Regions from separate parts of the Blastococcus sp. SYSU DS0510 genome, predicted to be linked through region 2. Evidence: predicted binding sites of a transcription regulator. Region 2 holds the regulator's gene; each other region holds the start of a gene.
What was found. The regulator LexA, encoded in region 2, represses DNA repair genes until DNA is damaged. The targets are predictions, from matches to a motif close to TCGAACANNTGTTCGA.

Region 1 (9,977 bases), on a different contig from region 2:
CGGGTGCCGCGCCCAGTGCTCCCGCGCGAACCGCTCGGGTGCCATGTCCGTGCACCGCCGCAGGGCCGGGCGGAGCTGCGGCTCCGCCCGGCCCTGCGCGGTCGGGTTCTCGGTCAGGCCGAACCGTCCGCGCCACCGTCGGCGCCGCCGTCGGCACCGCCGTCCGCGCCACCGTCCGCGCCACCGTCGGCACCGCTGTCCGCACCGCCGTCGGCCCCGCCGTCGTGGCCGCCCGGGGCGCCGGAGGCGCCGTGGTCGGCCGTGCCCGCGCCGCTGTCGGCCGGGCCGTGCGCACCGCCGTCGGCGCCGCCGTCGGCGCCGCCGTCGGCGCCACCGTCGGCCCCGCCGTCCGTGCTGGTCATCTCGTCGTCGAGCGCCATGGGCTCCTCCGCTCTCGTGCGTCCGGACCGCCGTGCGGCGGCCCCGGTCGGTGCAGTACCTCCCGCGTGCTGCCCTGACACCTGCGCTCCCACCAGCGGTTCCGCCCCGGGACCACGGGGGGCGGGCGCCCGGACGCCGGCCCCCGACCCCGAATGTGACGATCCGGTCACGGCTTCGCGGTGCAGGTGGGCGCCCGGGCCGCCGGCGGGCATCCCCAGGAGGTCGGCGTGGAGCACACCGCGCCTGCACCGTGAACTGCACGACGACCGGAGGAGTGAGCTCGTGACCGAGAGTCGTACGCGAACCGACACCACGTTCGAGGACAACGTCATCCGCCAGGAGGCGGTCGACCGGCCGGCCGAGGGGGCGACCGCGACGGCGCCGGTGACGGGTCCCGCCGTCTCCGCGCCGCCCCGGCGCGACCGGGTCCGGTGGGGCCCGGTGTGGGCCGGCCTGATCGTCGCCGTCCCGACGTTCCTGCTGCTGCAACTGGCCACGCTGGCCCTGGGCTGGTGGGACATCGGCCCCGGGGCGACCGGTAACAACGCCGACTGGATCAGCGGGGTCAACGGGCTGATCGCCCTGTTCCTCGGCGGGCTCACCGCCGGCGCCAGCGCGATCTGGCGCGGCCTCAGCGACGGGCTGCTGCACGGCATCCTGGTCTGGGCGCTGACGGTGGTCGCCATCGTCTTCCTGACCCTCTTCGGTGGCGGCGCCCTGCTGGGCTCGCTGGCCGGCGTCGTGACCGACGTGACCAACATCCAGCAGGCGAACCTGCCCGACGTCGCGGCCGGCCAGGCGACGGACGTGGCCACGTCGGCCGCCAGCTGGGCGGTGCTGGGCCTGGGGCTCGGGATCGCGGCCTCCGCGCTGGGCGGCGTGCTGGGCGCCAAGATGTGGCCGAGCCGCAAGGACGCCGAGCGCCAGCGGGTCGCGGCCGGCTGACGCCCACCCGCACCGCTATCGTCGACCCCGGATCGAACAGGTGTTCGATCCGGGGTCGACGTGCGGAAGGGGACGGCGTGGGGCGGGGTGGCGGTCGTGCGGCGGGCTGCACCGTGCTGCACGTCGACATGGACGCCTTCTTCGCCAGCGTCGAGGTGCGCCGCCGGCCGGAGCTCGCCGGCACCCCGGTCATCGTCGGTGGCGCCGGCAACCGCGGCGTGGTCACCTCGGCCACCTACGAGGCCCGCAGGTACGGCGTGCACGCGGCCATGCCCACCGCGCGAGCGCTGCGGCTGTGCCCGACGGCGACGGTCCTGCCGGGGGACATGGCGCTCTACGCCGAGGTGTCCCGGGCGGTCATGGCGCTGTTCCGGTCGGTCACCCCGCTGGTCGAGCCGCTGAGCATGGACGAGGCGTTCCTCGACGTCTCCGGCGCCGGCCGCCGGCTGGGCGACGCCGCGGAGATCGGCGAGTACCTCCGGGCCCGGGTCTTCGACGAGCAGGGCATCACCTGCTCGGTCGGCGTGGCCGGCACCAAGTTCGTGGCGAAGCTGGCCTCCACGCACGCCAAACCCGACGGGCTGCTCGTCGTCCGGCCGCCGGAGGTCATGGGCTTCCTCCACCCGCTGCCGGTCGGTGCGCTGTGGGGGGTGGGGCCGAAGACGGAGGAGACCCTCCTGCGGCTGGGGCTGCGCACCGTGGGCGACCTGGCCCACGTGCCGGCGAAGACGCTCCAGCGGGCACTGGGGGTGGCGGCGGGCACCCACCTGCACGAGCTCTCCTGGGGCCGCGACCCCCGGCGGGTCGTCCCCGACGAGCCCGAGCGCTCCACCGGCGCGGAGGAGACCTTCGCCACCGACGTCGACGACCCGCGCGTGGTCCACCGGGAGCTGCTGCGCCTGGCGGAGCGGACGGCCGGCCGGCTGCGCTCGATCGGCTGCCTGGCCCGCACGGTGAGCATCAAGGTCCGCTTCGCCGACTTCACCACGATCACCCGCAGCCGCACCCTCGGAGCGCCCACCGACGTGGGGCAGGAGCTCTACGACACGGCCCGCGCGCTCTACGACGCCCTGGGGCTGGACCGGACCCGCATCCGGCTGGTCGGCGTCCGGGCCGAACGCCTCGTCGAGGCCGGTTCGGCCCCCCGGCAGCTCGAACTGGGGGCCCGCGAGCACGGTCGCCGGGAGGCGGAGCTGGCCGCCGACCGCGCCGCCCGGCGTTTCGGTGCCGGCGCGGTGCGCCCGGCCACGCTCCTGGGTTCCTCGGGCAGGGTCGGGCGGCCGGGTCGTTGACCTGCCCGGACGCGCCGGGGGACGCACCCGGAGGAGTGATCGGCCGACGCGCTCGGCGGCTCGCCGTGGCGTCGCCTTTCGCCGCGTGCAATCGGCTCGTATCCTCGAAGACACCGTCGGCGGGAGCCTCCGACGGAACTGGCTCCGCCCATTTGGAGGTCGACGTGCCGCTCTCCGAGCACGAGCAGCGTCTGCTGGAGCAGATCGAGCGCGCCCTCGTCGATGACGATCCGAAGTTCGCATCCTCGGTCCGCACCGGCGATCGCCGTCAGAAGGCTCGCCGCAGACTGCAACTCGGCGGGTTGCTGGTCCTGGTCGGCCTCGCCGTCCTGGTGGCCGGCGCCGTCGCCGAATCCGTTCCGCTGGGGGTCCTCGGGTTCCTGGTGGCCTTCGGTGGTGCCGCCCTCGGGGTGCTGCACTACCGCGCGGCCACCGGTGCCGTCGAGGCCACCGGTCCCGCCGGGTCGCGCGGCTCGACCGCGGCCGGCCGCGGCGGCCGGAAGGGCAAGCAGCCGATGAAGAACCGGCTCGAGGAACGTTTCCGCCGCCGCTACGACCAGTAGCCCCACGCACCCGCCCGGCCGCCGTCCCGCCCGGACGGCGGCCGGGCGCGTCCCGGGCGGCCAGGGCAGAGGCCCTGGGTCCCGGCGCCGCTAGGACCAGGAGCCCTCGCGCACCGACCCGCCGGCCGCCCTCCGCCCGGCACGGTCGAACCTGTCCCGGGTCCACCGTGCGACCCGCGCCCGCGTGCCGGCGACGAGCGAGGCCGGCCACAGGAGCGCGCGCAGCCGCGCCGTCCGGGGGCGGGACGCGAGGAGCCCCCGGCGGGCCGTCCGCAGCGCCGTCCGCAGCTCCGCGGGCGGCGGTGCGCTGCCCGGACGCCCGTAGCTGGCCGCCTCCTCCGCCTGCGCCAGCCGGCGCACCGCCGCCATCGACGACTCCGCCGCCGGGCCACCCGGCCCACGGCTGACCGCCCGCACGAGGGCCTCGGCCACCCGGCGCGGTGTCCACGACGGCTGCAGGTGCACGCCGAGGTCCGTGGCGGTGGCGCACAACTCCGCCCAGGAGCCGGTGGCGGCGTCCCCCGCCAGCCGGCGGCGGCGCTGCAGCGTGCGCACCACGGCCGGCGCGGCCACCGCGGCCCCGCCGAGCGCCAGCAGCCCGGCGCCGACCAGCAGCGGGCCCCGGTCGGTCGCGGTCCCCGCCGCCGGGGTGGCCTGGGGCACCGCCCCCGGCAGCCGGTCCGTCCGGGGGAGCGCCGGCGGCGGGGTCGTCGGCGCCGCGGGGACGGCGGGTGCGGCGTCGACCCGTTCCTCGGCCGTGGTCCGCGGCGACCAGGGGAGCTCGACCTGGCGGTCGGCGGCCAGCGGCGTGGGGTCGAAGGGCACCCAGCCCACCCCCTGGAAGTACACCTCCACCCAGGCGTGCGCGTCGTCGCTGGTGACCAGCCGGGTCCCGTCGGGCTGGACCTCGCCCGGCGTGTACCCCAGCGCGACCCGGGCGGGGAGACCGGTCTGCCGGACCAGCACGGCCATGGCGCCGGCGTACTGCTCGCAGTAGCCGCGCTTGAGCCGCAGGAAGTCCACCAGGTCGTCGCCGCTCGTGCCGGGAGCGGTGGAGAGGCTGTAGACGAACCCGTTGGCTCGGTCGGTGAGGTAGCGCTGGATGCGCAGCACCTGCTCGTAGGGCGTCGACGCGCCGGCGGTCAGCCCGGCGGTGAGCTCGGCGATGGCGGGGTCGAGCTGGGGCAGCACGCCGAAGCGCTCCTGCACCGGGTCGTCCGCCGGCAGGGGGAGGGCGCCGGAGAGGAGCTCCTCGGAGGGGCGCGGCTCCACCGCGGTCACCCGGTAGGCCAGCCCGGCGCTGGTGACGTCGCGGCCGAACACCGTTCCGGTCGCGTCGTCGAAGCGCCAGGCGGCCTCCTCGCCGGCCACGCGGATCGACAGCGGGGAGGTCGGCACCGGGAGGAACCGGTCGTCGTGCTCCAGGACCTGGACCTCGGCGGACACCTGCCGCGTCGGCTGGCCGTCGGGCAGCGGCGCCAGGAAGCCGTCGTCGGCCACCGAGGTCTCGCCGTCGAGGTTGCTCAGCGACCACCCCGTCGCCGGCTCGTACTCGTCGAGCGCGACGGCGCGCAGGTAGCCGGGGTCCTCGACCGAGCTGCCCAGGCGGAGCAGCGGGACGGGCTCGGGCAGGGTCAGCTGCCCGCGCAGCTCCGCCGCCGGGTCGAGCGAGGTGCCCGTGGCCGACCCCGTCCCACCGCCCAGCCCGGTGGCGAACGAGCCCTCGGGCAGGGTGGGCACCGCGGTGCCGACGACGGCCCCGGCCGCCACCGCGACCACGCCGATGCGCACGGCCGTCCCCGCGCCGCCCGCGGAGCCCTGCAGCATCCGGCGCTGGTCGGCCCACAGCAGGACGGCGAACCCGGCCGCCGGCCCGACCAGCGCGACCAGCCCGATGCCGCCGGTCACCGTGGCCACGGGCACGCACACGAGGGGGAGCAGGGCCGCACCCGCGACCGCCGCCTGCCGGCCGGTGACCGCCAGCAGGTCGACGACGACGGCGACGAGCCCCACGAAGAGGGTGGTGAGCGCGAGCAGGCCGGTCAGCGGCAGGGCGGGGGTGGCCTGCTCGCGGATCTCGGCCGTGCCGGCGGTGAAGACCTCCCCGAGCCGGGTCAGCGTCGCCGGCGTGGGGACCAGGCCGGCCAGCGCGGTGTCGGGCACGAAGACCGCCGCCAGCACGCAGGTGACGAGGGCCAGCTGACCGACCGGCACCGCCAGCGCGCCCAGCAGCCCGAGCGGCCGGTCGCCGGTGAGCCGGGCCACCGCGGCGCGCAGGGCCAGGCCACCGGCGAGGACGGCGACGACGACGGTCACCACCGGGGGAACCCACGCCCGGCTGGTGAACACGGGGGAGAGCGCCAGGGCGCCGAGCAGGGTGGCCGCGGCGGCGGCCACCGGGGTCCGGACGTCGGCGCCGTTCATGCCGGCGCCCCCGCGGGCGTCCCGGTGAGCGCGGCCCACACCTCGCCGACGTCCTGACCGGCCGACGCGGTGGCGACCCGCCAGCCCGCCGCGGCGAGGACGGTGGCGGCCTGCTCGCGCTGCGCCGAGAGGGTGGCCGGCGCGGTACCGGTCGTGCCCCGACGGCCGCGGCCGGGGTCGCCCCACGTCGCGACGTCGAGCAGCACGGCGAGCCCGGGCACCGGCCCCTGGCGCAGCCGGGACAGGTCGGCGACGTCGTCGGGCCCGACCGCACCGAGCAGGCAGACCAGGGGCCCGTCGCCGGCGGCGCGGCACGCCGCCGAGACGGGGTCGGCCAGGCTGCTCGCGCGCGAGGGCCCCAGCACGGCCAGCCGGTCCAGGAGGTCCTCGGCGCCGAGGACGGCGCCGCCGGGCTCGGGCGCCAGCTCCCCGGCGCCGGTCAGCACCCGCAGCCGCGCCCCCCGCTGGGCGAGGGCCACCCCGATGCTGGCCGCGGCCTCGACCAGCCACTCGAAGCTGTCGGCGGGCGGCGAGTCGTCACCCGGGGGCCCGGCGATCCGTCGGGTGGCGTCCCAGCTGGGCGCCACCAGGTGCGCGCGGGCCCGGGTGTCCAGCAGCAGCGTGCCCTGCGCGCGCCAGGGGTGCTCCTCCAGCCGGACCATCAGCTCGCCGGTGCGCGCGCTGGCCCGCCAGTGCACCTTGCGCATGTCGTCGCCGCGCCGGTACTCGCGGACGCTGACGTCGTCCTCCCCGTGGACGGCGAACGCGCGGTGGGCGCCGTCGCCCCCGCCGCTGCCGCCGCCGGGACCACCGCGTCCCAGGGGGCGCACGCGGGGCACCACGACCAGCGGGGCGGTGTCCGAACCCACCGCGGTGCGCTCGACCAGGCCGAAGGGATCGAGGACCCGCAGCCGCAGCGGCCCGAGCTGGTAGCGGCCGCGGTGCCGGCCGACGAGCCCGTACCGCACGGTGGTCGCGGCGCCGGGGGCCAGGCCCGACACGGTGAACCGGTGCGGGCGGCCCAGCGTCGGGGGCAGCTGCTCGGACAGCAGCCACAGCCCGCCGCGGCGGGCGTCGACGTTCTCCAGCCGCAGCTCGACGTGGGCCCGCGCGCCGCGCGGCACCCGCTGCGGCGTGACGCTGCGCCGGGTGGTCACCCGGAACCGCCCCCGCGCCACGGTGCCGCCGGCGAGCAGGGGGAGGGCCAGGACGAAGGCGGCCAGCTGGACGAGCGCCCGCTCGCCGAGGAGGGCACCCACCAGGCCCAGGCCGACGCCGCCGGCGAGCAGCGATCGGCCGCGGGACGTGAGGGCGCCCAGCGCCCGGAAGGGACCGCCGGGCACGCTCAGCGCCCGCGGGGGACCGGTACGGAGGCCACCAGGGAGGCCACCACCTGCTCGGCGCTGCGCCGGGCGACCACCGCCTCGCCCCCGAGCAGCAGCCGGTGGGCGAGCACGGGCACGGCGAGCGCCTGCACGTCGTCGGGCAGCACGTGCTCGCGGCCGTCGAGGGCGGCGGAGGCGCGGGCGGCCCGCAGCAGCTGCAGGCCCGCGCGCGGCGAGGCGCCCAGCCGCAGCTCCGGTGAGCGGCGGGTGGCCTCGACCAGCGCCACCACGTAGCGGCGGACGGCCTCGGCGACGTGGACCCGGCCCACGGCGGTGACGAGGGACCGGACGAGCGCGGCGTCGGCCACCGGGCGCAGGGCGGTCAGCGGATCGGCGGTGGAGCGGTCGTCCAGCATCGCGAGCTCCGCGGCCGGGTCGGGGTACCCCATCGAGACCCGGGCGGTGAAGCGGTCGCGCTGGGCCTCGGGCAGCGGGTAGGTGCCCTCCATCTCCAGCGGGTTCTGCGTGGCCATGACCAGGAAGGGCCGCGCCAGCTCGTAGCTGACGCCGTCGACGGTGACCTGCCGCTCCTCCATGCACTCCAGCAACGCCGACTGGGTCTTGGGGGAGGCCCGGTTGATCTCGTCGGCGACGACGACGTTGGCGAAGATCGCGCCGGGCTTGAACTCGAAGGCCCGGGTCTCCTGGTCGTAGACCGCCACGCCGGTCACGTCGCTGGGGAGCAGGTCGGGCGTGAACTGGATGCGCCGCACGCTCGCGTCGATCGAGCCGGCGAGCGCCTTGGCCAGCGTCGTCTTGCCGACCCCGGGCACGTCCTCGATCAGCAGGTGCCCCTCGGCCAGCAGCACCACCAGCGCCAGCCGGACGGCGTGGTCCTTGCCCTGCACGACCCGGCCCATCGCGGCCGCGATGCGTGCGCACTCCGCGGCGACGTCGACCGACGCGTCGGCCGTCCCGTCGGCGGACCGTGTCGCCTCCGTCACCGCTCCACCGTACGTGCCGGGCGACGCCCCGTCCCGGTCGCTGATCACGCTGCCCGCGCACCCACCGGCGGGAGGCCGGGCCGCCGGTGGGGGCGGCGGGTCACGACACGGCCTCAGGTGGTGTCCAGTGGGGGCTGGTGGGTTACTGTGTCGGCCGGTGGAGAGGCAGGGTTTCGCCAGGGGACCTGCAGAGCCATGGGAGGACCGATGCGGGAGGTGATCCGGTGTTCGTCGGCAGCTACCAGTTGCGGCTCGACGAGAAGGGCCGGCTCGCGCTCCCCGTCCGCTTCCGCGACCAGGTGGCCGACGGCATGGTGATCAAGAAGGGCCAGGACCGCTGCATCTACGGGCTGACCATGGCCCGGGTCGCCGAGCAGAGCGCCGCGATGGCCGCCATGGCGCCCTCCGACACGGCCGCCGCCCGCATGCGGGCCCGCATGAGCTTCGGCTCGATGGTCGAGCTCGAGCCGGACAAGACCGGCCGCATCACCATCCCCGCGAGCCTGCGGGAGTACGCCCACCTGGACCGCGACGTGGTCGTGGTGGGCGTCGACACCCGTTTCGAGATCTGGGACTCCGCGACCTGGGACGCCTACGTGGCCGAGCAGGAAGCCGCCTTCGCCGACATGGAGAGCGAGGGGATGCCGACGCTGTCGTGATCCCGGGAACGCCCCACCCGCCCCCACCGGCCTCCGTGCCACGCCGAACGAGCCGCCTTCCCCGCGGCTCGACCGGCCCGGGCCCCAGCCGCCTTCCCCGCGGCTCGGTCCCACGACGGAGGACCGCACGGATCAGCGGAGGGGCCTCCCGCCGGCGGGGGTGACCCACCGGCCCCGCGGGAACCCACCTGACGCTCTTCCCCGACGCCAGGCGGAGCCGCGGGGCCGGACGCCCCCGGGATCCCACGTCCCGCCGCCCCACCGGCCCCACCGCGCCCCACCCCGGGCACCGCGTCCCACCCACCCCCCGCGCCCCACCCGCCCGAGCCCGCACGCCCCCGCTGCCGCCTCCCCCCGCGGCCCGGCACGGCGCGGCACCATCGCGGGAGCCGCCAGGACCAGTCGAGAGGCAGCAGACGATGAGCAGCACCGGACCTGCCGCGGCCCCCGGGCCGTCGCAGCCCCCGGTGCACGTCCCGGTGCTGCTGGACCGGGTCGTCGAGCTGATCGGGCCGGCCTGCGCCGCAGAGGGCGCGGTCATGGTCGACGCCACGCTGGGCCTCGCCGGCCACACCCTGGCCATGCTGGAGGCGCACCCCGGCCTGCGCGTCGTGGGGCTGGACCGCGACCCCGACGCGCGCGCCGAGGCGACCCGCCGGATCGAGGCCGCCGGTCACGCCGGGCGGGTGACGGTCGTGCCCGCGGTGTTCGACGAGCTCCCCGAGGTGCTCGACCGGCTGGGCATCGACGAGGTCCAGGGCGTGCTGTTCGACCTGGGTGTCTCCTCGCTGCAGCTCGACCGTCCCGACCGGGGGTTCAGCTACTCGGTCGACGCCCCGCTGGACATGCGGATGGACCCGGGCGCGCCCCGGACCGCCGCCGACGTCGTCAACACCTACCCGCCCCGCGAGCTGGCGAGGGTGCTGCGCGTCTACGGCGAGGAGCGGTTCGCCTCCCGCATCGCCGCCGCCATCGACCGGGAGCGGGCCCGGGAGCCGTTCTCCGGCACCGCGCGGCTGGCCGAGCTCGTCCGCGAGTCCATCCCCGCCGCCACCCGGAGGACCGGTGGCCACCCCGCGAAGCGGACCTTCCAGGCGCTGCGCATCGAGGTCAACGACGAGCTCGGCGCGCTGGAGCGCGCCCTCCCCGCGGCGATCGAGGCCCTCGCCGTCGGCGGGCGCGTCGCCATCATCACCTTCCACTCCTTGGAGGACCGGATCGTGAAGCAGACCTTGGCCGCGGGAGCGGCGGACCGCACCCCGCCGGACCTGCCGGTGCCCCTGCCCGAGCACGGTCCGGTGCTGCGGCTGCTCACCCGCGGCGGCGAGGCCCCTGGCGCCGCGGAGACGGCCGGCAACCCCCGCGCGGCGTCGGCCCGTGTCCG
Region 2 (9,977 bases):
GCATGCCGCAGGTCGGCGTCCCTGCACCGCTGCCGGTGGTCACCGGCTGCTGACGGAGGCATAGGAGGCTTCACCTGCGTCCCGCGGGGCGATTCCGCAGGTGAAGCTTCCTATGCCCGGGGGGCTACCGGCGGGCGGACTTCTCCGCCTCGGCGAGCCACTCCCGGCGGGTCTGCAGGTTGGCCCGCGCCTCGTCGATCCGCCGCTCGTCACCCGCCGCCTCGGCCTTGGCCAGCTGCTCCTCGGCCTTGGTGACGGCGGCCCGCATGGAGGCGACCATCGGGTTCTCCGGGGTGGTGCGCACGCGACCGGCGTCGGCTGCGCCGCGGACCTTCTGCTCCACGGCCTGCATCCGGTCCTCGAGCTGGCGCATCACGCCGCGGGGCACGTGACCGATGGCGTCGTAGCGCTCCTGGATCTTGCGCAGCGCGTTCTGCGCCCCCCGCAGGTCCTTGCTGGGGTCCAGCTGCTCGGCCTCGGCCAGCAGCTGCTCCTTGGCCTGCTGGTTGGCGACCTGCTCGGCGTCGCGCGCCTTGTCCTGCTCGGCACGGGCGCTGAAGAAGACGTCCTGCGCTGCGCGGAACTGCTTCCACAGGTCGTCGTCGCCGTCGCGGCCGGTGCGCGGCACCGCCTTCCAGCGGTCCATCAGCGAGCGCATCGCCGCGCTGGTGGGGCCCCAGTCGGTCGACGCCGACAGCCGCTGCGCCTCCTGGATCAGCTCCTGCTTGGCCGAGCGGGCCTCGCTGCGCTGGGCGTCGAGCTGGGCGAAGTGGGCACCGCGGCGGCGGCCGAAGGCGTCCCGGGCGGCGGCGAACCGCGTCCACAGGGCGTCGTCGGTCTTGCGGTCGATGCCGCGGATGGTCTTCCACTCCTCGACGATCGCCTTGAGGCGGTCGCCGGCGGCCTTCCAGGACGTCGACTCGGCCGCGATCTGCTCGGCCTCGGCGGCCAGGGCCTCCTTGCGCGCCACCTGCGCGGCGCGGGCGGCGGCCTTCTCGGCGCGGTACTCGACGGCGGCGGCCTCGGCGGTCTCCACGATCGCGCGGGCCCGGGCGGCCAGGCCCTCCAGGTCGCCGACGGCGGCGGCGGTCGGGATCGACCCGGCCAGCGCCTCGGCCTTGGCCTTGATCTCCGCGGGGTTGCCGGTGTGCGCCTTGAGCCGCGCCTCGAGGAGGGAGACCTCGGTGGCGAGGTCGTCGTAGCGGCGGCCGTAGTGGGCCAGCCCCGCCTCGGCCTCGCCGGCCTGCCAGGAACCCACCTCGCGCTCGCCGTCGGCGGTGCGCACGAAGACGGTGCCGTCGGCGTCCACGCGACCCCACTGCGACGGGTCGCTCACCACGGTCTCCACCGGGGCGGCCGTCGGCGCCGGCGCGGGCGCCGGCGTCGGCGTCGGCGCGGCGGCTGCCACCGCCGCTCCCGGGGCCTCGACGGAGGCGTCCGGGTCCCCGGTGGGCGCGCCCGGATCCGCCGTGGGGTCGGCGAGCGCCGCCTCCGCGGGCGATGGCGCGGCCGGGGTGCCAGCCGCGGGGGTCACCGCGTCCGGGCCGCCGGTCGGCGTCGCCTCCTCCGGGGCGGGGGTCTCAGGGGTCTCGGTGGTCTCCGCAATCGGCGGAGCGGCCTGCTGCACCCCGTTGCCGGGGTCGTCCGTGCTCGACACGTCCGGCAGTGTCCCACGTCGCATCGGCGAGACTGCTGCCGTGACCTCCTTCCCCGGCGGCGTCCCGGTCCGGGCGCCCCGTCCGTCGGCCGCCGTCGCCTTCTGCCCGTGCCCGCCCCTGCTGGTCACGGATGTGGAGGGGCGGCCCTCGCCGGAGAGCGCCGCCCTGCGCGAGGCCTGTGCGGAGGCGGTCACCGCGCTGCTCGGCGCCGGACCGGAGGTGGTCGTGGTGGTCGGGCCGGGGCCGCTGCCGGGGGAGCGGTTCGGTCCCGGCGACGGCGGCGACCTCCGTGGCTTCGGCGTCGACCTCGACCTGCCGTTCGACGGCCGGCTGCGCCCCGAGGGGAGGCGGCTCCCGCTCGCGCACACGGTGGGTGCCTGGCTGCTCGACCAGGCGGCGTTCGCCGGCACCCGCGTGGGGGTCGGCCCGGCCGACGTCGGCCAGCTGATGCGCGACCTGCCGGCGCCGGTCGGGGTGCTGGTCATGGGGGACGGCTCGGCACGGCGCTCGGTGAAGGCGCCCGGGTATCTCGACCCGGCGGCCGAGCCGTTCGACGCCGCGGTCGCCACCGCCCTGGCGTCGGGCGACGCCGCCGCGCTGGCGGCGCTGGACCCCGCCGCGGAGGCGGGTCTGCTGGCCGCGGGGGTGCCCGTCTGGCGCGCGGTGGGGGCCGCGCTCGCCGGCCGGCACGTCACCGCCCGGCTGCGCCACGACGCCGCGCCGTTCGGGGTCGGTTACCCCGTCGCCGACTGGGTGGTCGCGTGACGCCGCCGCCGGTCGTCGCGGTCGTCGGGCCGACGGCCACCGGCAAGACCGCGCTCGCCGTCGAACTGGCCCGGCGGCTGGGCGGCGAGGTGGTGAACGCGGACTCGATGCAGCTCTACCGCGGCATGGACATCGGCACGGCCAAACCCGACCTCGCCGAGCGGGGTGGTGTGCCGCACCACCTGTTGGACCTCTGGCACGTGCGCGAGCCGGCCTCGGTCGCGGAGTACCGCCGGCGGGCGCGGGCGGAGATCGACCGCTTGCGGGCCGCCGGCACGGTGCCGCTGCTCGTCGGCGGCTCGGGGCTCTACGTGCGGGCCGTCCTCGACGAGCTGGACTTCCCGGGCACCGACCCGGCCGTCCGCGCCCGGCTGGAGGAAGAGCTCGCCGCCGTCGGCCCGGCCGCGCTGCACGCCCGGCTCGCCGAGCTCGATCCGCAGGCCGCCGCCGCCGTCCTGCCGAGCAACGGACGGCGGATCGTGCGCGCGCTGGAGGTCGTCGAGCTCACCGGCGTGCCGTTCCGCGCCCAGCTGCCCGAGCCGCGCCCGCACTACCCGGCCGTGGTGCTCGGGCTGGACCGCGAGCCCGCCGAGCTGGACGAGCGGGTCGCGGCGCGCGTGGACCGGATGTGGGCCGCCGGCTTCGTCGACGAGGTCGCGGCGCTCGCCGCCGACGGGCTGCGCGAGGGACCGACCGCCTCCCGCGCCCTGGGCTACGCGCAGGTGCTGGCGCAGTTCGACGGCGTCCTGACGCCCGACGAGGCGAGGGAGCGCACCGTCACCACGACCCGCCGCTTCGTCCGGCGGCAGCGCTCGTGGTTCCGCCGGGACGCCGCGACGACGTGGTTCGACGCCGCCCGGACCGACCTGGCCGACGCCGCGGCGGCGGTGATCACCGGGCCTACGATCGACCGATGACCTCCTCGCCCCGCGTGCTGATCGGCCACGGCACCGAGAACGACTTCGTCGTGCTGCCCGACCCCGACGGCACCGTGTGGGCCGGCGACCGCCTCGACGCCGCGATGGTCCGGCGGCTCTGCGAGCGGCGGGCGGGCCTGGGCGGTGACGGCGTGCTGCGGCTGGTGCGCAGCGCCCACGTCCCGGACGCGGCGGACGTGCTGGGGGATGACCTCGAGCGGTGCGAGTGGTTCATGGACCACCGCAACGCCGACGGCTCCTACGCCGAGATGTGCGGCAACGGCATCCGCCTGTTCCTGCACGCGCTCGTCGGCGAGGGGCTGGTGGACCGCGGCTCCTGCACCGGCGACCTGCTGGTGGGCACCCGCGGCGGGGCCCGGCGGGTCGGGGCCGGTGCCGACGGCGGCTACTGGGTGGACATGGGCCCGGCGCGCCCCTTCGGCGAGGGGACGGCGGTGGTCGACGGCCGGACCTTCGCCGGGCTCGCCGTCAGCATGGGCAACCCACACTTGGCCTGCCTCACCGAGGTGCCCGTCGAGCAGCTCGACCTGACCGGCACGCCCGGGTTCGACCCGGCGCTGTTCGCCGAGGGGGTCAACGTCGAGCTGGTCAACGTCCTCGAGCCCGGCGCGCACGTGCGGCTGCGGGTCTCCGAGCGAGGCGTGGGCGAGACCCGGTCCTGCGGCACGGGCGCGTGTGCCGCCGCCTACGCGGCACTCCGGGCCGAGGGCGCCGGAGAGGGGACCGTCGTCGTCGACGTCCCCGGGGGCCGCCTGTCGGTCCAGGTGACCGCGACGACGACGGTGCTCAGCGGCCCGGCCGTGCTGGTCTCGGCCGGCACCCTGTGCGCGGAGTGGCTCACGGGCTGAGTCGGCGTGGGTCCCCGGGGCCCTCCGCTCGCGGAGGCCGTACTCGTGCCGCCGATCGGGATGCAGGAGGAGGGCAGATGCGTTGTACGCGGCGATGACAACTCAGGTGCTTTCCTCGAAGGACCGTGCCACGCTGGACACGATGACGACCGCCCCCGATGCCCTGCCCGTCGACGAGCAGGCCGACCTCGAGCCCCGTACCGCCCCGACCGAGCGGTGGGACGAGGCCGACGACACCACTGGCTCCTACGCGCTCGAGGCGCGCGGCGCCCTGCGCCGGGTGGCCGGCCTCTCCACCGAGCTCGCCGACGTCACCGAGGTCGAGTACCGCCAGCTGCGGCTGGAGCGCGTCGTCCTCGTCGGCGTCTGGACCGAGGGCACGCAGGCCGACGCCGACCGGTCGCTGGCCGAGCTCGCCGCCCTCGCCGAGACCGCCGGCTCCCAGGTCCTCGAGGCCGTGAGCCAGCGACGCGGCAAGCCCGACGCCGCCACCTACGTCGGCTCGGGCAAGGCCGCCGAGATCCGCGACATCGTCGCCGCCACCGGTGCCGACACCGTGATCTGCGACGGCGAGCTGACCCCCGGCCAGCTCAACCAGCTGGAGAAGGTGCTCAAGGTCAAGGTCGTCGACCGGACGGCGCTGATCCTCGACATCTTCGCCCAGCACGCCACCAGCCGGGAGGGCAAGGCGCAGGTCGAGCTCGCCCAGATGCAGTACATGCTGCCGCGGCTGCGCGGTTGGGGTGAGTCGATGTCCCGGCAGGCCGGTGGCCGGGTCGCCGGCGGTGGCGGCATCGGTACCCGCGGTCCGGGTGAGACGAAGATCGAGACCGACCGGCGGCGCATCCGCGCCCGCGTGAGCAAGCTGCGGCGGGAGATCGCCGGCATGGCGACCGCCCGGGCGACCCAGCGCTCCAGCCGGGACCGCAACGCGACGCCGAGCGTCGCAATCGCCGGGTACACCAACGCCGGCAAGTCCAGCCTGCTCAACCAGCTCACGGGCGCCGGCGTGCTGGTGGAGAACGCGCTGTTCGCCACCCTCGACCCGACGGTCCGCCGGGCCCAGTCGCCCGACGGCCGGGAGTACACGCTGACCGACACCGTCGGTTTCGTGCGCCACCTGCCGCACCAGCTGGTGGACGCCTTCCGCTCCACGCTGGAGGAGGTGGCCGCGGCCGACCTGCTGCTGCACGTCGTCGACGGCTCCGACCCCGACCCGCTCGGCCAGATCGACGCGGTGCGCGTGGTCCTGAACGAGATCGACGCCGCCGCGGTGCCCGAGCTGATCGTGGTGAACAAGGTCGACGCGATGAGCGAGGAGGACATCATCATGCTCCGGCAGGCCCTGCCGGGTGCGGTGTGGGTGTCCGCGCGCACGGGGCTCGGCATCGACTCGCTGCGCAGGCTCGTGGCCGAGCGGCTGCCGCACCCGGACGTCGACGTCGACGTGCTGGTGCCCTACGAGCGCGGGGACCTGGTGGCGCGGGTGCACCGCGACGGCGAGGTGCTCGGCGAGCTGCACGAGGCCGGCGGCACCCGGCTCACCGCCCGGGTCGACGGCGCCCTGGCGGCGGTGCTCGAGGAGTTCGCGGTCCCGGTCGGCTGACCGGCCTGCGCTGATCACGATCCGGTCACGGCCCGGTACCGTGGCGGCGTGACCAGGGGAGCCGTGCAGGCGACGGAGGCACCGCGGGCCGTGCCCGTGGTCCCCGTCGGCCGGCCGCCGTGGTGGCTGGTCGCCGCGGCGCTGGTCGTGGCGGTGCTCATCACCGCCGACCTCCTCGCCCACGGCCCGTCCGAGCGGCTGGACCTGCGGGTCTCCGAGATCGTGAGCGACTGGGGCCTGCGGGACACGCCGGGCTACCCGGCGGTGTGGGTGGTCACCCAGCTCGGCGGGCGGGTCACGATCCTCGTCGTGCTCGCCGTCCTGGTCGGCCACCTCCTCTGGCGACGGGGCGCCTGGTTGCCGGCGGTCCGGGTGCTCCTCGCCCTGGGGGTGCTGACCGCGGTGGTCTACGCCATCAAGCACGGCCTCGGGCGCACGGCGCCGGCGTTCCCGGGGTCCTACTTCTTCCACGCCGACGGCGTCTCGTTCCCCTCCGGGCACGTGGCCAATGCGGTGCTCATGTGGGGGGTGGCCCGCTGGCAGGCGGTCGAGTACGGGCTGCCGGCGACCGTGCAGCGGGCGTTCTGGTGGCTGAGCGTGGTCGGACCGGTCGCCACGGGGGTGGCGATGGTGTCGCTCGACTTCCACTGGGTCACCGACGCGCTCGTCGGGGCCGCCGTCGGCATCGTCCTGTTGGGCGTGGTTCATGCACTGGACGCGGTGGTTCTGTCACGCTGGGTACGTGCCCGAGCAGGCCGTCCCCGTCCCTGACCGCGCCCGGACGTGCCGGCTCCTCGCCGCGAGCACCCTGGTCGTCGGCACGGTCGTGCTGGCGCCCGATCCGGCTCACGCGGAGGCGCCCGCCCCGGTGGCACCCACCGCCGCCTCGCCCGCCCCGCCGGCACCGGCCCCTGAGGTCCGGTGCTCGATCACCGACCCGCGGCTCGCCGAGCTCTCCGGCCTGGTGGTCGTGGGGGAGCAGATGCTCGCCCTCACCGACGGCGGCGACCAGGTCGCGGTGCACGGGCTGGACTCCTCCTGCGCCGTCGTCGACGTCCAGACCGGTGCGGCCGACCCGTTCGACCCCGAGGACCTCGGCGTGGCGTCCGACGGCAGCGTCTGGGTGGCCGACATCGGTGACAACGGCGGCGTCCGCCCGACCGTGGCGCTCCACGTGCTCTGGCCCGACGGCACGGCCGCGCTGCACCGGATGACCTACCCCGACGGCGCGCACGACGCCGAGGCACTGCTCCTGGCCCCGGACGGGACCCCCTACCTCGTCACCAAGGAGGTCCTCGGGTCCAGCGGCGTGTACCGGCCGGCCGGCGCGCTCGTGGACGGCGGCGTGGTGCCGCTGGAGCGGGTGGGCACGGTGAACATCACCCTGACGGGGACCCCGGGTGGGCCGGTGGGCCGAGCCGGGCAGCTCCTCATCACCGGAGGCGCCGTGGCGGTCGACGGCAGTGCGCTGGCCCTGCGCACCTACACCGACGCCTACGTCTGGCCCCTGGCCGGTTCCGACATCGTCGGTGCGCTGGCCCGGGAGCCGACGCGGGTGGCGCTCCCGGAGTCGCCGCAGGGCGAGGCGATCAGCTTCACCGCCGACAGCCGAGCGCTCGTGGTCGCGAGCGAGGGGCTGCCCAGCCCCGTCACGGTGGTGCCGGTGCCGGCCGGAGCGGCGAGCACGGCTCCCCCCGACGCTGTCCCGCTGCCCTCCTTCGCCGAGCTCACCCGGTCGGACCGGTCGCCGATCGCCGCGGCCCTGATCGCCGCCGGCGTGGCGACGATCGCGGTCTGGCTGACCGGACGGCTGCGCCGCCGGACCTGAGGGTCAGACGCGCCGCAGGACCGAGACCACCCGGCCGAGGATGGTCGCCTCGTCGCCCGGAATGGGCTCGTACGCCGGGTTGTGCGGCAGCAGCCACACGTGGCCGTCGCGCCGCTTGTAGGTCTTGACCGTCGCCTCGCCGTCGATCATCGCGGCGACGATCTCGCCGTTCTCGGCCGTCGGCTGCTGGCGGACGACGACCCAGTCGCCGTCGCAGATCGCCGCCTCGACCATCGAGTCACCGGCCACCTTGAGCATGAAGACCGTGCCCTCGCCGACCAGCTCGCGCGGCAGGGGGAAGACGTCCTCCACCGCCTGCTCGGCCAGGACGGGACCACCGGCAGCGATCCGCCCGACGAGCGGGACGTAGGTGGGCGCCGACGCCTGCATGCCGTCACCGACCACCGGCGGCTCGGCGTGCGCGGCCACTCCGCGGGCGGCGTCGCCGGGGAGCCGGACGTCGAGGGCGCGCGGACGGTTCGGATCGCGCCGCAGCCACCCCTTCTTCTGCAGGACCGACAGCTGGTGCGCGACCGAGGACGCCGAGGACAGGCCCACCGCCTCGCCGATCTCGCGGACCGAGGGTGGGTACCCACGGCGATCGATCGAGTCGCGGATCACCTCGAGGACCCGGCGCTGCCGCTGGGTGAGGCCGTCGCCGTCCGCCGTGCGGTCGGGGAATGCCCGCACCGACGCGGAACCGTCAGCCTCCCGGGCCGTTGCCCTGGTGCCGCGACCGGCGCCGGAGGTCCCCTTCGAGTCCGCCACGTCTCCTCCTCGCCGGCTGCCCGTGCAGCGCTCGACCGTCGTCGTCGAGTGGAACCGTAGCGCCGATCGCCGCCCAGTTCAAACAGGTGTTCGAAAGTTCCCCGTGTCGCATCGCTTCTGTCGGTCCCGTCCGGTAGACATCGGACAGACGTTCGAATCGAACGTGTGTTCGGACCGGCTCACGTCGGTCGGGAGGGTGGGAGACATGAACGGCGGCGCTGCGCTGCGGGTTCCCGGCGGGTCGCCGGTCGGTGGAGGTGAGGCGGGCGCCGGGACCCCGCCCGGCCGGCACCTCCGGGTGCTGCCCCCGCCGACGTCCTACTCAGCGGCCGTCGCGCACCGGGTGGGGGAGCCCGCGCGGCGCCTGACCGTCGTGCGAACGGCCCCCGGTAGCAGGAGCGCCGCTCCGCGGCCGCCGCTGCGGCTGACCGCGCGTGGGCGCCGGGCGGTGGCGGTGGCCGTTCTGCTGCTCGGCCTCGGGCTGGTCGCCCTGGCCGGTGCGGTGCTGGGCGAGGCCGACGGCGGGCTCGAGCTGATGGGGACGACCCAGGTCATCGTCGAGCCGGGCGACACCCTGTGGTCCATCGCCGGCGCGGTGGCCGAGGGGCGGGACGTGCGGGACGTCATCGTGGACATCCGACAGCTGAACCGGCTCGACACCGCACAGATCACCCCTGGTCAGGTGCTGCTGCTGCCCTGACGGGTGCCCCTGCACCACGCGAGACGTTCACAATGCGGATCGGCGACTTCGTCAACCCTGCGTATGGGCACGTTCACGCTGAGTGCTGGTCATCCGCTTACGGTCGTCGCGTGTCGAGCGTCATGGAGAACCGCGCCGCCGTGTTCACCCGTCATCCCCAGGCCGTCGACGTACTGCACGCCGGTGCCTGGCGGGCAGGGGAGCTGCTGGGTTGGCGGCACGACGACTCCGGCGCGTGCCAGATGTGGGTGCGGACCGTGGTCGACGGGGTCGAGCAGGCGATGTGGACGGCGCTGGACACCGTGCGGCTCCCGGAACCCGCGTCCGCTCGTCCCGGGACGCAGCTGATGGCCGCGCAGCCGGCGCTTCGGTCGGGTGGTGGTCGGCCGACCGACCCCGAGGCGACCGCCAGCCTCCCTCGGGTGCGCGACAGCCGCCCCGAGCGGTCGGCTCCGGCTCGCACGGGTGGTCGCCGACGCGCACCCGAGGGCGACGAGGTCCGGGCGGCGACCGCCTCCTCCGTGCCCGTGCACCCGCCCGGTCGGCACCGCGCACCGGCCATCGCGCCGGGCCCGGTCGTCGGGCGGCACCGGGCGGCCGACGCCGACCTCGTCCCCCTCGTCGCCGGGGGCACGCCGGCCGCGTCGTCCCCGGTCCGGGACGGGGGTGTACCTGCCTGGGCGATCCCGGCCGCGCGCTCCGCGCCGCCCGTGGAGCTGCGACCGCTCGGGCGCGACTGGACCCCGCCGGCGGATCTCGAGCCCGAGCTGCTGACCCGCCCCATGCGGTTGAGCGACCAGATCCCGCACTCCCGCCGACCCCGGGTGGACGGGTCCCTCAGCGCCTGATCGGCAGGCGGCGCGCGC
Region 3 (9,977 bases), on a different contig from region 2:
GCGCTCGGCCTCGAAGGCGAGCAGCGCGGCGTGCACGTGCGCGAACAGCTCGACGGCGCTCACCCCGCGGTCGCGCATGGCGGCGTGCGCGGCGCGGCCGCTGATCTCCAGCCGGAACGTGAGCGCGCCGGCGTGCGCGGTGACCACGGCCTGCGCGGTGGGCTCGGGGATCACGCACAGCTCGCCGGTGTGGCCGCGCCGCAGTGCGGCCCAGGCGCCCAGGCCGCCGTCCTCCTCGCCGACGACGCCGTGCAGGGCGAGCGGGCGGGCCAGGCGCACCCCCGCCGTCCGCAGGGCGTGCACCGCGGCGAGGGTGGCGACGACGCCGGCCTTCATGTCGCATGCGCCGCGGCCGTGCACCGCGCCATCGGCGAAGCGGGGGACGAAGGGGTCGCCGGACCACCGGTCGAGGTCGCCGGGCGGGACGACGTCGGTGTGCCCGGAGAGCACCAGCGCCGGGGTGCCCTCGCCGCCGACGGTGCCGACGACGCCCCACGCCTCGGTGCGCACCACCTCCTGGCCGGGGGCGTCGGCGGCGGCCGCCGCCTCGGCCAGGTCGACGGGCCAGCAGTCGACGTCGCAGCCGAGCTCGTCCAGCCACCCGGCGAGCAGGTGCTGCACCTCGCTCTCCGCCGCGCTGCCCCCGACGGAGGGGACGGCGATCATCGCCGCCAGCCGGTCCACGGCCCACCGCTCGTCGACGGCGGAGAGGACGCGGGCCTCCACGTCGGTCAGGTCGGCCACGGTCGGAGTCTGGCACGGGGCAGCAGGGGACCGGCGCTAGCGTGACGGCCGTGACGCAGCCCCCGCCGCCGCCCGGCTGGTATCCCGATCCCGCCGGCGGCGGAGGCACCCGGTGGTGGGGCGGGCAGGGGTGGACCGAGCACGCCCGGCAGGCGGCGCCCCCGGCCGCGGGCCCGTCGCTCTACGACCAGCCGGTGCTGCTGGTGAACCAGAAGACGAAGCTGATCGAGCTCACCAACGAGTACGCCGTGCTCGACGGGAGCGGGCAGCAGATCGGCGCCGTCGTCCAGGTGGGGCAGAGCTCGCTCAAGAAGGCGGTGCGGCTGGTCTCCAACCTCGACCAGTTCCTCACCCACCGGCTCGAGGTCCGCGACGCGCGCGGGCCGGTGCTGGTGCTCACCCGGCCGGCGAAGTTCGTGAGGTCGCGGGTGGTCGTGGAGCGGCCCGACGGCGCCCCGGTCGGCGAGATCGTGCAGGCGAACGTCTTCGGGAAGATCCGCTTCGACCTGGTCGCCGGTGGGCAGCCGGTCGGCGCCATCCAGGCGGAGAACTGGCGGGCCTGGGACTTCGCGATCACCGACGCGGCCGGCGTCGAGGTCGCCCGGATCACCAAGAAGTGGGAGGGCCTGGCACGGACGATGTTCACCACGGCCGACCGCTACGTCGTCCTCGTGCGCTACCGGCTGCCCGAGCCGCTGGCCAGCATGGTGATCGCCTCCGCGCTGACCGTGGACACCGCGCTGAAGCAGGACGAACGCGGCTTCAACTGATCTGCGACGCTCCGTGTCGCACCGCGGCCAGGTGCCGTCCCGACCTGCGCGGACCCCTCCGGGGCCCACTCGGAACGACCCGACCGACCGTGTCCACGGCCACGTCCTGCGACATGACGCCGGTCCGTCCGGCGCGTACGGTGGATCCCGTCCGGACCGGGTGCATCGTGCCCCCGGGTGCCATTTGGTTACGCCTTCACGGACTACCGCCCCGACCTCGGTCGGGGGCCTGGAGCCGTGTTGTGCTTTTCGCCGCGAGGCGGCCGTCATCCGGTCCGGACCTCGACGCACGAGAGCCCCCGTCCTCCGGGCGGGGGCTCTCGCGTCTTCGCCGAGCGGCTCGGCTCAGTAGGACTCCTCCGTGGTGCTCCGGCGCACCGGGGCGCCGCCCGGGTCGCCGTAGGCGTCGGTGCGGGTGACCCGGCGCTGGCGTGGGCCCCAGACGGCCAGCTCCAGGACGATGCCCAGCGCACCGGCGATCATCAGGATCCAGCCGACGACCTGCAGGTCGACGCCGCTGACGTCCACGCGCAGGGCGAAGGTGAGGATCGCGCCGAGCGCGAGCAGCACGATGGCGGTTCCGAGTCGCATGACGAACTCCTCCGGTGGCGGCCGGCGGAGCGCCGGCCTGCGGCGCTCGCCGCGGGGGCGACGGTTCCCGCGCGCCGGGCGGTGAACCGCTCCTGCGCCCGATGTCACCCCGACGGGTGGGTCTGAGGCCCCCTTAGGCGGGGCCCGGTACCGGGGACGGCGTGGTCGCCCGATGTCGCGGGTCCCCCCTCAGCACGACCGTTCTCCTCGTCCGAACCGATGAGAGGAACGACCATGACGTACCCCAACCCCGGACTCGAGGCCGAGCTCGCCTACCGCCGCGAGGTCCTCCAGGAGCTCGGTCGCGGCACGCGGACCCGGCGGGGTCCGTGGCTCCGCAGGCCCCGGCGTTCGCGCTGAGCACACCCCGGCCGGGTGGCGCCAGGCCCGATCGGTCACCCCCGCGTGCCACGATCCCTGCCGTGTCTCGCTGGGACGACGCCCCGCTCGTGGGCCGGGCCGAGGAGCTCGCCCACCTGCTCGCGCAGGTGGAGCGGGCCGTCGCCGGGCGGGCGTGCGCCACCCTGCTCGCCGGCGACGCCGGCGTCGGCAAGACCCGGCTGCTCGACGAGCTGAGCCGGCGAGCGACCGAACGGGGGCTGCGGGTGCTCACCGGGCACTGCGTCGACCTCGGCGACGTCGGGCTGCCCTACCTGCCCTTCGTCGACCTGCTGCGCCCGGTGGCGGCCGACCCGGACCTGGCGCCGGCGTCCCGCGAGAACCCGGTGCTCGCCGGTCTGATCGCAGGCCGCCCCGGTGCGGTCGTGCCGGTGCGGCCCCCGGCGGACGGCCAGGACCTCGGCAGCCCGCTCCCGCACCGGGCGGCTCCGCAGCCGGTCGAGGACGGCCGCCTGCAGCTGTTCGAGTCGGTGGCGGGCCTTCTGTGCGAGCTGGCGGCGGCCGGCCCGCTGCTGGTGCTGCTCGAGGACGTGCACTGGGCCGACCGGTCCAGCCGCGACCTCCTGCGCTACCTGCTGGCCCGGCTGTCCGACGAGCCGATCGCCGTCGTCGCCTCCTACCGCGCCGACGACCTGCACCGCCGGCACCCGCTCCGCCCGTTGCTGGCCGAGCTCGTCCGGCTGCCGGGCGTCGAGCGCCTCGACCTCGCCCCGCTGCCCGACCAGGCGCTTGGGCAGCTGGTGCGTGACCTGGCACTCCGCACCGGTGGGCTCCCCGACGACGCGATCGACGACGTCGTCGCCCGCGCGGAGGGCAACGCCTTCTACGCCGAGGAGCTGCTGGCCGCGGGGCTGCACGGCGAGGGGCTCCCGCTCGCGCTGGCCGACGTCCTGCTGGCCCGGGTGGAGCAGCGCTCCCCGGCCGTCCAGCAGGTGCTGCGGGTGGCCGCTGTGGCGGGGCGCCGGGTGCGCCACGAGCTGGTCGCGGCGATCGGTGAGCTGCCGCCGGACGAGCTGGAGCGGGCGTTCGCCGAGGCGGTGCACCACCACCTGCTCGTCGTCTCCGACGACGGTCGCTACCGCTTCCGGCACGCACTGCTCCGCGAGGCCGTGCTGGCGGACCTCCTCCCGGGCGAACGGGTGCGGCTGCACGCGGCGATCGCCGGCTACCTGGACGCGCACCCCGACGCCGGCACCGCCGCGGAGCGGGCCCACCACGCCCGGGAGAGCAACGACCTCGCCGGTGCGTTCGCCGCCTCGCTGGAGGCTGCTGTGCACGCGTGCCGCGTGGGCGCCCCCGCCGAGCAGCTGCAGCACCTCGAGGCTGCGCTCGCGCTCTGGTCGGCCGTGCCGGATGCGGGCGAGCGGGCCGGCCGGGACCAGGCGGCGCTGCTGGCCGAGACGGCGGCCGCCGCGCGCACCGTGGGGGAGCTCCACCGCGCCGTGGCCCTGCTCCGCTCAGCTCTGGAGGTGCTCGGCCCGGACGGCGACCCGGCCAGGCGCGCCCGGGTGCACTACACGCTCGCCCAGGCCATGGTGCGCGTCGAGGACGTCACCGGTGCGCACCGGGAGAGCGCCGCGGCCATGGCGCTCGTGCCCGCGCAGCCGCCGTCGGAGGAGCGCACGTGGGCGGCGGCCACGTTCGCACGGTTGAGCTACAGCAAGGGCGACCTGGCGGAGGCGGAGGCGGCGGCCGAGGAGGCGCTGGCCGCGGCCGACGTGCTGGGCCTGGAGGGTGCCTGGTCCGACATCGCGGTGACCCAGGTGCGCGCGCTGCCCGGAGCCGACCCCGTGGCGGTCCGGGCCCGGCTGGACGAGGCGCTGGCACGGGCCCGGCGGTCCGGAGACGTGGACGTCGAGATGCGGGTGCTGTTCAACCTCGCCACGGTGTCGTTCGAGGCCGGCCGCATCGGCGAGGCGCTGGAGTGGACCCGGTGCGGCACGCGGCGGGCGGGCGACCTCGGCATCGAGTGGTCGTACTACCCGGCCGAGCTCCGGCACCTGCAGGTGACGGCCCTCTACATGACCGGGGAGTGGGACGCGAGCCTGGCGGAGGCCGACCTGCTGGCCCGGGTGCCGGAGATGGCCGCGCACGTGCGCGCCGCCGGGCTCCTCGTCCTCGTCGGGCGGGGGGAGCCGGCCGCGCGCGAGCGCGTCGACTGGGCCCGCGGGCTCATCCCGCGCCTCGGCGCGCACGTGCTCCTCGACCTCGTCACGGCCGGTTCCGAGATCGATCTGGCGGCGTGGCAGGGCGACGCCCGGACGGCCGTCGACGTCGCCCTGGCCGCCAGTGGGCGGCTGCAGCGTGCGTGGACCGACCACCTGGGCGTCCTGCGGCTGGCCGGCACGGCGCTCGCTGCCGTCGCCGACGCCGCAGCCGCGGCCCGGAGGGCCGGGGACGTGGCGGAGGAGTCCCGGTGGGCCGAGGTCGGTGGGGAGCTGGTCGACGTCGCCGGTTCGGCGGTCGAGATCTACCGGCGGTGGTGGGGCGACACGATGGGCGTCGAGGCGAGGGCCTGGCAGGCCCGGGTGGCGGCCGAGGCGGCCCGGCTGCGCGGGGACGCCGCACCGGAGCTGTGGCGCGCGGCGGTCGAGGCGTTCGGGTTCGGGCACGTCTACGAGGAGGCGCGGTCCCGCCGGCGGCTCGCCGAGGCGCTCCTGGCCACCGGCGACCGGGCCGGCGCGGGGGAGCAGGCACGGGCCGCGCACGAGGTCGCCGTCCGGCTGGGGGCACGGCCGCTGCGGGAGGCGGTCGAGGCGCTGGCACGCCGCGGCAGGCTCGACGTCGCCGGCATCCGGGCGGTCGACGTCTCCGCCGTCCTCACCCCGCGGGAGGCGGAGGTGCTGCGGCTGCTGGCCCTCGGGCGCACCAACCGGCAGATCGGCGCGGAGCTCTACATCAGCGAGAAGACCGCCAGCGTCCACGTGAGCAACATCCTGGCCAAGTTCGGCGCGGGCGGCCGCACCGAGGCCGTCGCCATCGCCGCGAGCCGGGGCCTGCTACCGACACCGTGATGAATCGCGCCGAGTGGGGCCCGGAGGGCTCCGCGCAGGCGCGATGCAGCGGCTCAGTGCGTCAGGGGGACGGCACCTGGCCGCGGTGCGGTCCGGAGGATCGCAGTGTCACAGCATCGTGCGGAGGCGCTCGCGGCGGGCACGGAGGACGTCGACCGACGCCGACGCCGACGGCGGGCCGGGCACCGACTGGCGGAGCTGCGTGTGCACCACGGCCTGCGGCTGCGAGGTGCGCGCCGCCACCCGGTTGACCAGCCGGTTGATCTCCCGCCGCAGCTCCGCGGCATCGCGCCACGAGCGGCCGGCGTCGTCCTCGTCCGGGTGGTCCTCGACGACCATGAAGTCGTCGGCGTCGTCCCGGTGGCTCTGGGCGATGCGCAGCCGCAGCTCCTCGTCGCGCTTGGCCAGCAGCGACGCCGTCTGCTCGGGGGTGAGCAGGCCGGGGATGCCGAGGAAGTCCTCCTCCTCGGGGGCCACGACCGTCGCCGGGCGGCCCTCACCGGTGTGCGCCGTCCCCCCGTGCAGGACGTGCGCGAAGCGGGCGTCGGCCTCCAGGGCCTCCCACTGCTTCATGCCGTCGGGGTCCTTCTCCTTGGGTGGCAGCGGCTCGAGGTCGAGCTCGTCGCCCTGCACCGTCTTCGGCGGCGGCATGACGTGGTTCCGCTGCTCCTCCATCGAGGCGGCCAGCGTCAGCAGCGGGCGGACGGCGGGGAGGAACACCGTGGCCGACTCGTGCGCGGCCCGCGAGCGGACGACGCGGCCGACGGCCTGGGCGAAGAACAGCGGCGTCCGGTAGGAGGTCATCCACGCGAGGACGGCGGCGCGCGGCACGTCCACGCCCTCGGAGATCATCCGGACGCAGACGGCGATCCGCGCCGACCCGGTCGCGAACCGCTCGATCTTCTTCGACGCCTTCGGGTCGTCCGAGAGGATCAGCTCCGGCGCCTTGCCCGTCACCCGGCGCACGATCTTGGCGTAGTCGCGGGCGTCGTCCTGGTCGCTGGCGAGGATCAGCCCGGCGGCGTCGGGCATGCCGCCCTCCTCGCGCAGGTGCGTGATCCGGTCGTCCATCGCGGCGATGACGTGCGGCACCCACTGGCCCTTCGGGTCCAGGGCGGTGCGCCATGCCTGCATCTCCACCGACTTGGTGCCGGCCTCGCTGAGCGACGCGGCGACGACCTCGCCGGCGGAGTTCCGCCAGCGCGACGTCCCGGTGTAGGCGGCGAAGACCACCGGGCGGACCACGTTGTCGGCGAGCGCCTCCTTGTACCCGTAGGTGTAGTCGGCGCGGCTGACCAGACCGCCCGCCTCGCCCTCGAAGGTGTCCTCCTCGTAGCGGACGAAGGGGATGCGCTCGTCGGGCTTGGTGCGGAACGGCGTCCCGGTGAGGCAGAGCCGGCGCGCGGCCATGCCGTAGGCCTCCTCGACCGCCTCGCCCCAGGAGAGCCCGTCGCCGGCGTGGTGCACCTCGTCGAGGATGACCAGCGACTTGACGGCGGTGGCGCGGGCGGCGTGCAGCATCGGCTTGCCGGCGACCTGCGCGTAGGTGGTGACGTAGCCCTGCGTGCCGGCGCGCACCGGGCCCACGGCGTTGGTCAGGTTCGGGTCGAGGACGATGCCCATCGCGTCGGCCGCCTCGGCCCACTGCAGCCGCAGGTGGTCGGTGGGGGCGACCACGACCACGCGCGCCACCTCCCGCCGCGACAGCAGCCGAGCGGCCAGCGTGAGGGCGAAGGTCGTCTTCCCGGCGCCGGGCGTAGCGGTGACCAGGAAGTCCTTGGGGGAGGCCTCCTCGTACTGGCCGAGGGCGGCCTGCTGCCATGCCCGGAGCGGTCGGCTGGTCGTCTGCGGGGCCCGGGCCGCCGCTGCTGCTGCAGTCGCCATGTCGGGACCCATCTTCGCTGCCGCGCGGACGACACGCCCAACCGGTCTCCTGCCGCGCGCCCCGCCGGGCGGCACGTATGGCCGCGTGCCAACAGGCCTGTGACCTGGCCCTATGTCCATCGTTGCGAGGTCGGTGTGGCGATCGTCATGGCGTGGACGGACCGGCTCGTCACTCCCGTCGGCCCCGGGGATCCCAGGCGTCCCCGGCGGCATCGCGGTCACTTGACAGAGTCCGGCGGTGCGCTGGCTGACCGGTCCCGACCAGGTGACCTCGCGGCTGCGGGCGGAGCTCGTCGCCTGCTGGCGGGACGTCGCCAACGCCGGGGGAGCGGTCGGCTTCGCCCGGCAGGTACCGGTGGACGACGGTGTCGTGGCGCCGGTGGTCGACCGGCTGGTCGCGGGGCTCGACCCGCGGCTGTGCCGGGTCCTCGTCGCCGAGCACGAGGGAGAGGTCGCCGGCTGGCTGGTGCTGACCGGCAACGCCGACCCTGTCGCGGCGCACTGGGCGCGCGTGACGCACGTCCAGACGGCGCTGCCCTCCCGGGGTCGCGGCGTTGGTGGCGCGCTGATGACCGAGGTGGCCCGCGCGGCGCGCGACGACCTCGACCTGGACTCGTTGCGGCTCGAGGTGCGTGGCGGGATGGGGCTGGAGACGTTCTACGCGCGGTACGGCTGGGTGGTCACCGGCTGCTGGCCGGGAGCTCTGCAGGTCGCCCCGGACGACCGCCGCGACGAGGTGCTGATGGGCCTGGACGTGCGGCCGGCCGGCGGCTGATCGGCGAGAACTGTCAGAGGTCGAACGTATGTTCGATGCATGACGGACGGGTGTGCAGCCGACGACGCGCCACCGGCCGGGTGGGCGTCCGGTCCGCTCGGCGCGGTGCAGGCCGCTGACCGGGAGATCGCCCGGCAGACCGCGCTGCGGGCCCGGGCGATCGCCGAGTTCGCCGCGACCCGCCCGGCATCGGTCGACCGGCAGCCCGGCGAGCCGGGCGCCATGAGTGCCGATCGCCGGGCGTCGCGCGCTGAGGTGCTGTCCGGGGTCAGCGAGTGGGCGACGCAGGAGCTCGCCCTCGCCCTGTCCCGCACCTCGCAGTCGGCCGAGGCGCTGCTCACCCGGTCCCTCAGCCTCGTGCACCGCTTGCCAGGGACGCTGGACGCCCTCGAGTCGGGGGCGCTGCACGACGGGCATCTGTGGCCGATGCTCGGCACCGTCGCACCGATCGCCGACGCGGGGATCCGGGCGGAGGTGGAGGCCGAGCTGCTCGCCTGGGCCGCCGGCCGGGTCACCAGCCCGGCGCAGCTGGGTGACAAGGCGCGCCGGGTGGTGCTCCGGCGGGACGCCCGGGACGCCGCCGGCCGGCTGACCCGGGCGCTCCGCGAGCGCGGCGTCTCCGTCCGGCCCGGTGCCACCGACGGGACGGCGGTCCTCAGCGCGCTGCTCTCCGTGCCGGAGGCGCAAGCCCTCCTCGACGCGCTGGGTCGGTACGCCGACGCCCTGGATCCCACGCCCGACGACCGGCGCACCCGCGGGCAGAAGATGGCCGACTGCCTGCTCGATCTGGTGCTGCGGCCGGGGGAGAACGATCTCGCGCCCGTGCAGGCGCAGCTCACCCTGGTGGCCGGGGTGCGCACGATGCTGGGGGGCGACCAGCCGGGGGAGATCAACGGCCATGTCGTACCGGCCGAGATGGTGCGGGCTCTCGCTCGCGCGCTGGGCCTCCTGCCCGACTCTGCGGCACCGGCTGGAGCCGCACGGCCGGTCGACGCGGCGGCACCGGCACCCGCGGAGCCGGACGAGCCCGCGCCGCCGGAGGAGCCCGCGCCGCCGGAGGAGACCGCGCCGCCGGAAAAGACCGCGGAGCCGGACGCGACCTGGTCGCCCGGCACCCGCCCACCGGACGCGTGGGAGGAGGAGACCCTGGCCGACTGGTGGGCCGCCACCGAGGCGCGGGTGCTGGAGGAGTGGGGCGGCGCGGAGGCCCCGCCACCCGAGGAGCAGGTCCGGTTCTGGGAGGAAGCGGCCCGCTGGGAGGCGATGCCGGCCGCGGTGGACCTCCTCCCGTGGCTGGACCCTGATTGGAGCGTGGACGACGGCCCGTGGTCCGAGCCCGGCCCCGAGCGGGGCTCCGGCCCTGCCCCCGCCGGCGCACCGCCGCAAGACCCCCGGCTCACTTCTGCGCTCGCCGACGCCCCTTCGCCTGGGGCCGGTCCTTGGGCGGCCGCCGACCGTGCCGTCGAGGCGGCGGGGGCGGTCCTGCTGGATCTGGAGCGGGCGGTGGCTCGGGCGAGAGGTGCGGTGGCGGCCGCGGAGGTGGCTGACGCGGAGGACGAAGCCGATTGGCGGAGGAGCGAGGGAGGGCGGATCTCCTCGGCCTCTGATGCCCTCACCGCACTCGGAGCCGCGACCCAGGCCCAACGCACCGCGCTCGCGCAGCTGCTGGACCGGACCGGTGGCGGTGGGCTGGTCGACCGCCCGCGGATCGCGGTCGTCGACGAGCTGACGGGTGCGCTGGTGGCGCTCACCGACACGGATGAACTCCGCCGGCGGTCCCGGTGCGAGGCCAGCGCCTGC

Region 1: the regulator LexA is predicted to act here: its motif matches at 1,359-1,374, upstream of dinB (DNA polymerase IV).
Region 3: the regulator LexA is predicted to act here: its motif matches at 8,198-8,213, upstream of ACI79P_RS02755 (DUF222 domain-containing protein).

Annotation. Positions count from the first base shown of each region.
Region 1 covers NZ_JBJHAC010000010.1:49,845-59,821, reverse strand. The annotation lists gene ACI79P_RS10040 (cupin domain-containing protein) at 1-45, opposite strand, end outside; gene ACI79P_RS10035 (hypothetical protein) at 114-380, opposite strand; gene ACI79P_RS10030 (permease) at 664-1,326, shown strand; gene dinB (DNA polymerase IV) at 1,440-2,618, shown strand; gene ACI79P_RS10020 (DUF3040 domain-containing protein) at 2,783-3,181, shown strand; gene ACI79P_RS10015 (transglutaminase family protein) at 3,272-5,605, opposite strand; gene ACI79P_RS10010 (DUF58 domain-containing protein) at 5,602-6,948, opposite strand; gene ACI79P_RS10005 (AAA family ATPase) at 6,951-7,934, opposite strand; gene mraZ (division/cell wall cluster transcriptional repressor MraZ) at 8,159-8,593, shown strand; gene rsmH (16S rRNA (cytosine(1402)-N(4))-methyltransferase RsmH) at 9,013-9,977, shown strand, end outside.
Region 2 covers NZ_JBJHAC010000004.1:215,641-225,617, reverse strand. The annotation lists gene miaB (tRNA (N6-isopentenyl adenosine(37)-C2)-methylthiotransferase MiaB) at 1-53, shown strand, start outside; gene ACI79P_RS05445 (DUF349 domain-containing protein) at 125-1,657, opposite strand; gene ACI79P_RS05440 (hypothetical protein) at 1,698-2,423, shown strand; gene miaA (tRNA (adenosine(37)-N6)-dimethylallyltransferase MiaA) at 2,420-3,340, shown strand; gene dapF (diaminopimelate epimerase) at 3,337-4,209, shown strand; gene hflX (GTPase HflX) at 4,352-5,815, shown strand; gene ACI79P_RS05420 (phosphatase PAP2 family protein) at 5,864-6,586, shown strand; gene ACI79P_RS05415 (hypothetical protein) at 6,558-7,643, shown strand; gene lexA (transcriptional repressor LexA) at 7,647-8,333, opposite strand; gene ACI79P_RS05405 (LysM peptidoglycan-binding domain-containing protein) at 8,866-9,111, shown strand; gene ACI79P_RS05400 (hypothetical protein) at 9,222-9,959, shown strand.
Region 3 covers NZ_JBJHAC010000002.1:241,020-250,996, reverse strand. The annotation lists gene ACI79P_RS02785 (ArgE/DapE family deacylase) at 1-744, opposite strand, end outside; gene ACI79P_RS02780 (LURP-one-related/scramblase family protein) at 795-1,514, shown strand; gene ACI79P_RS02775 (DUF6458 family protein) at 1,860-2,105, opposite strand; gene ACI79P_RS02770 (helix-turn-helix transcriptional regulator) at 2,528-5,518, shown strand; gene ACI79P_RS02765 (DEAD/DEAH box helicase) at 5,627-7,402, opposite strand; gene ACI79P_RS02760 (N-acetyltransferase family protein) at 7,641-8,177, shown strand; gene ACI79P_RS02755 (DUF222 domain-containing protein) at 8,283-9,977, shown strand, end outside.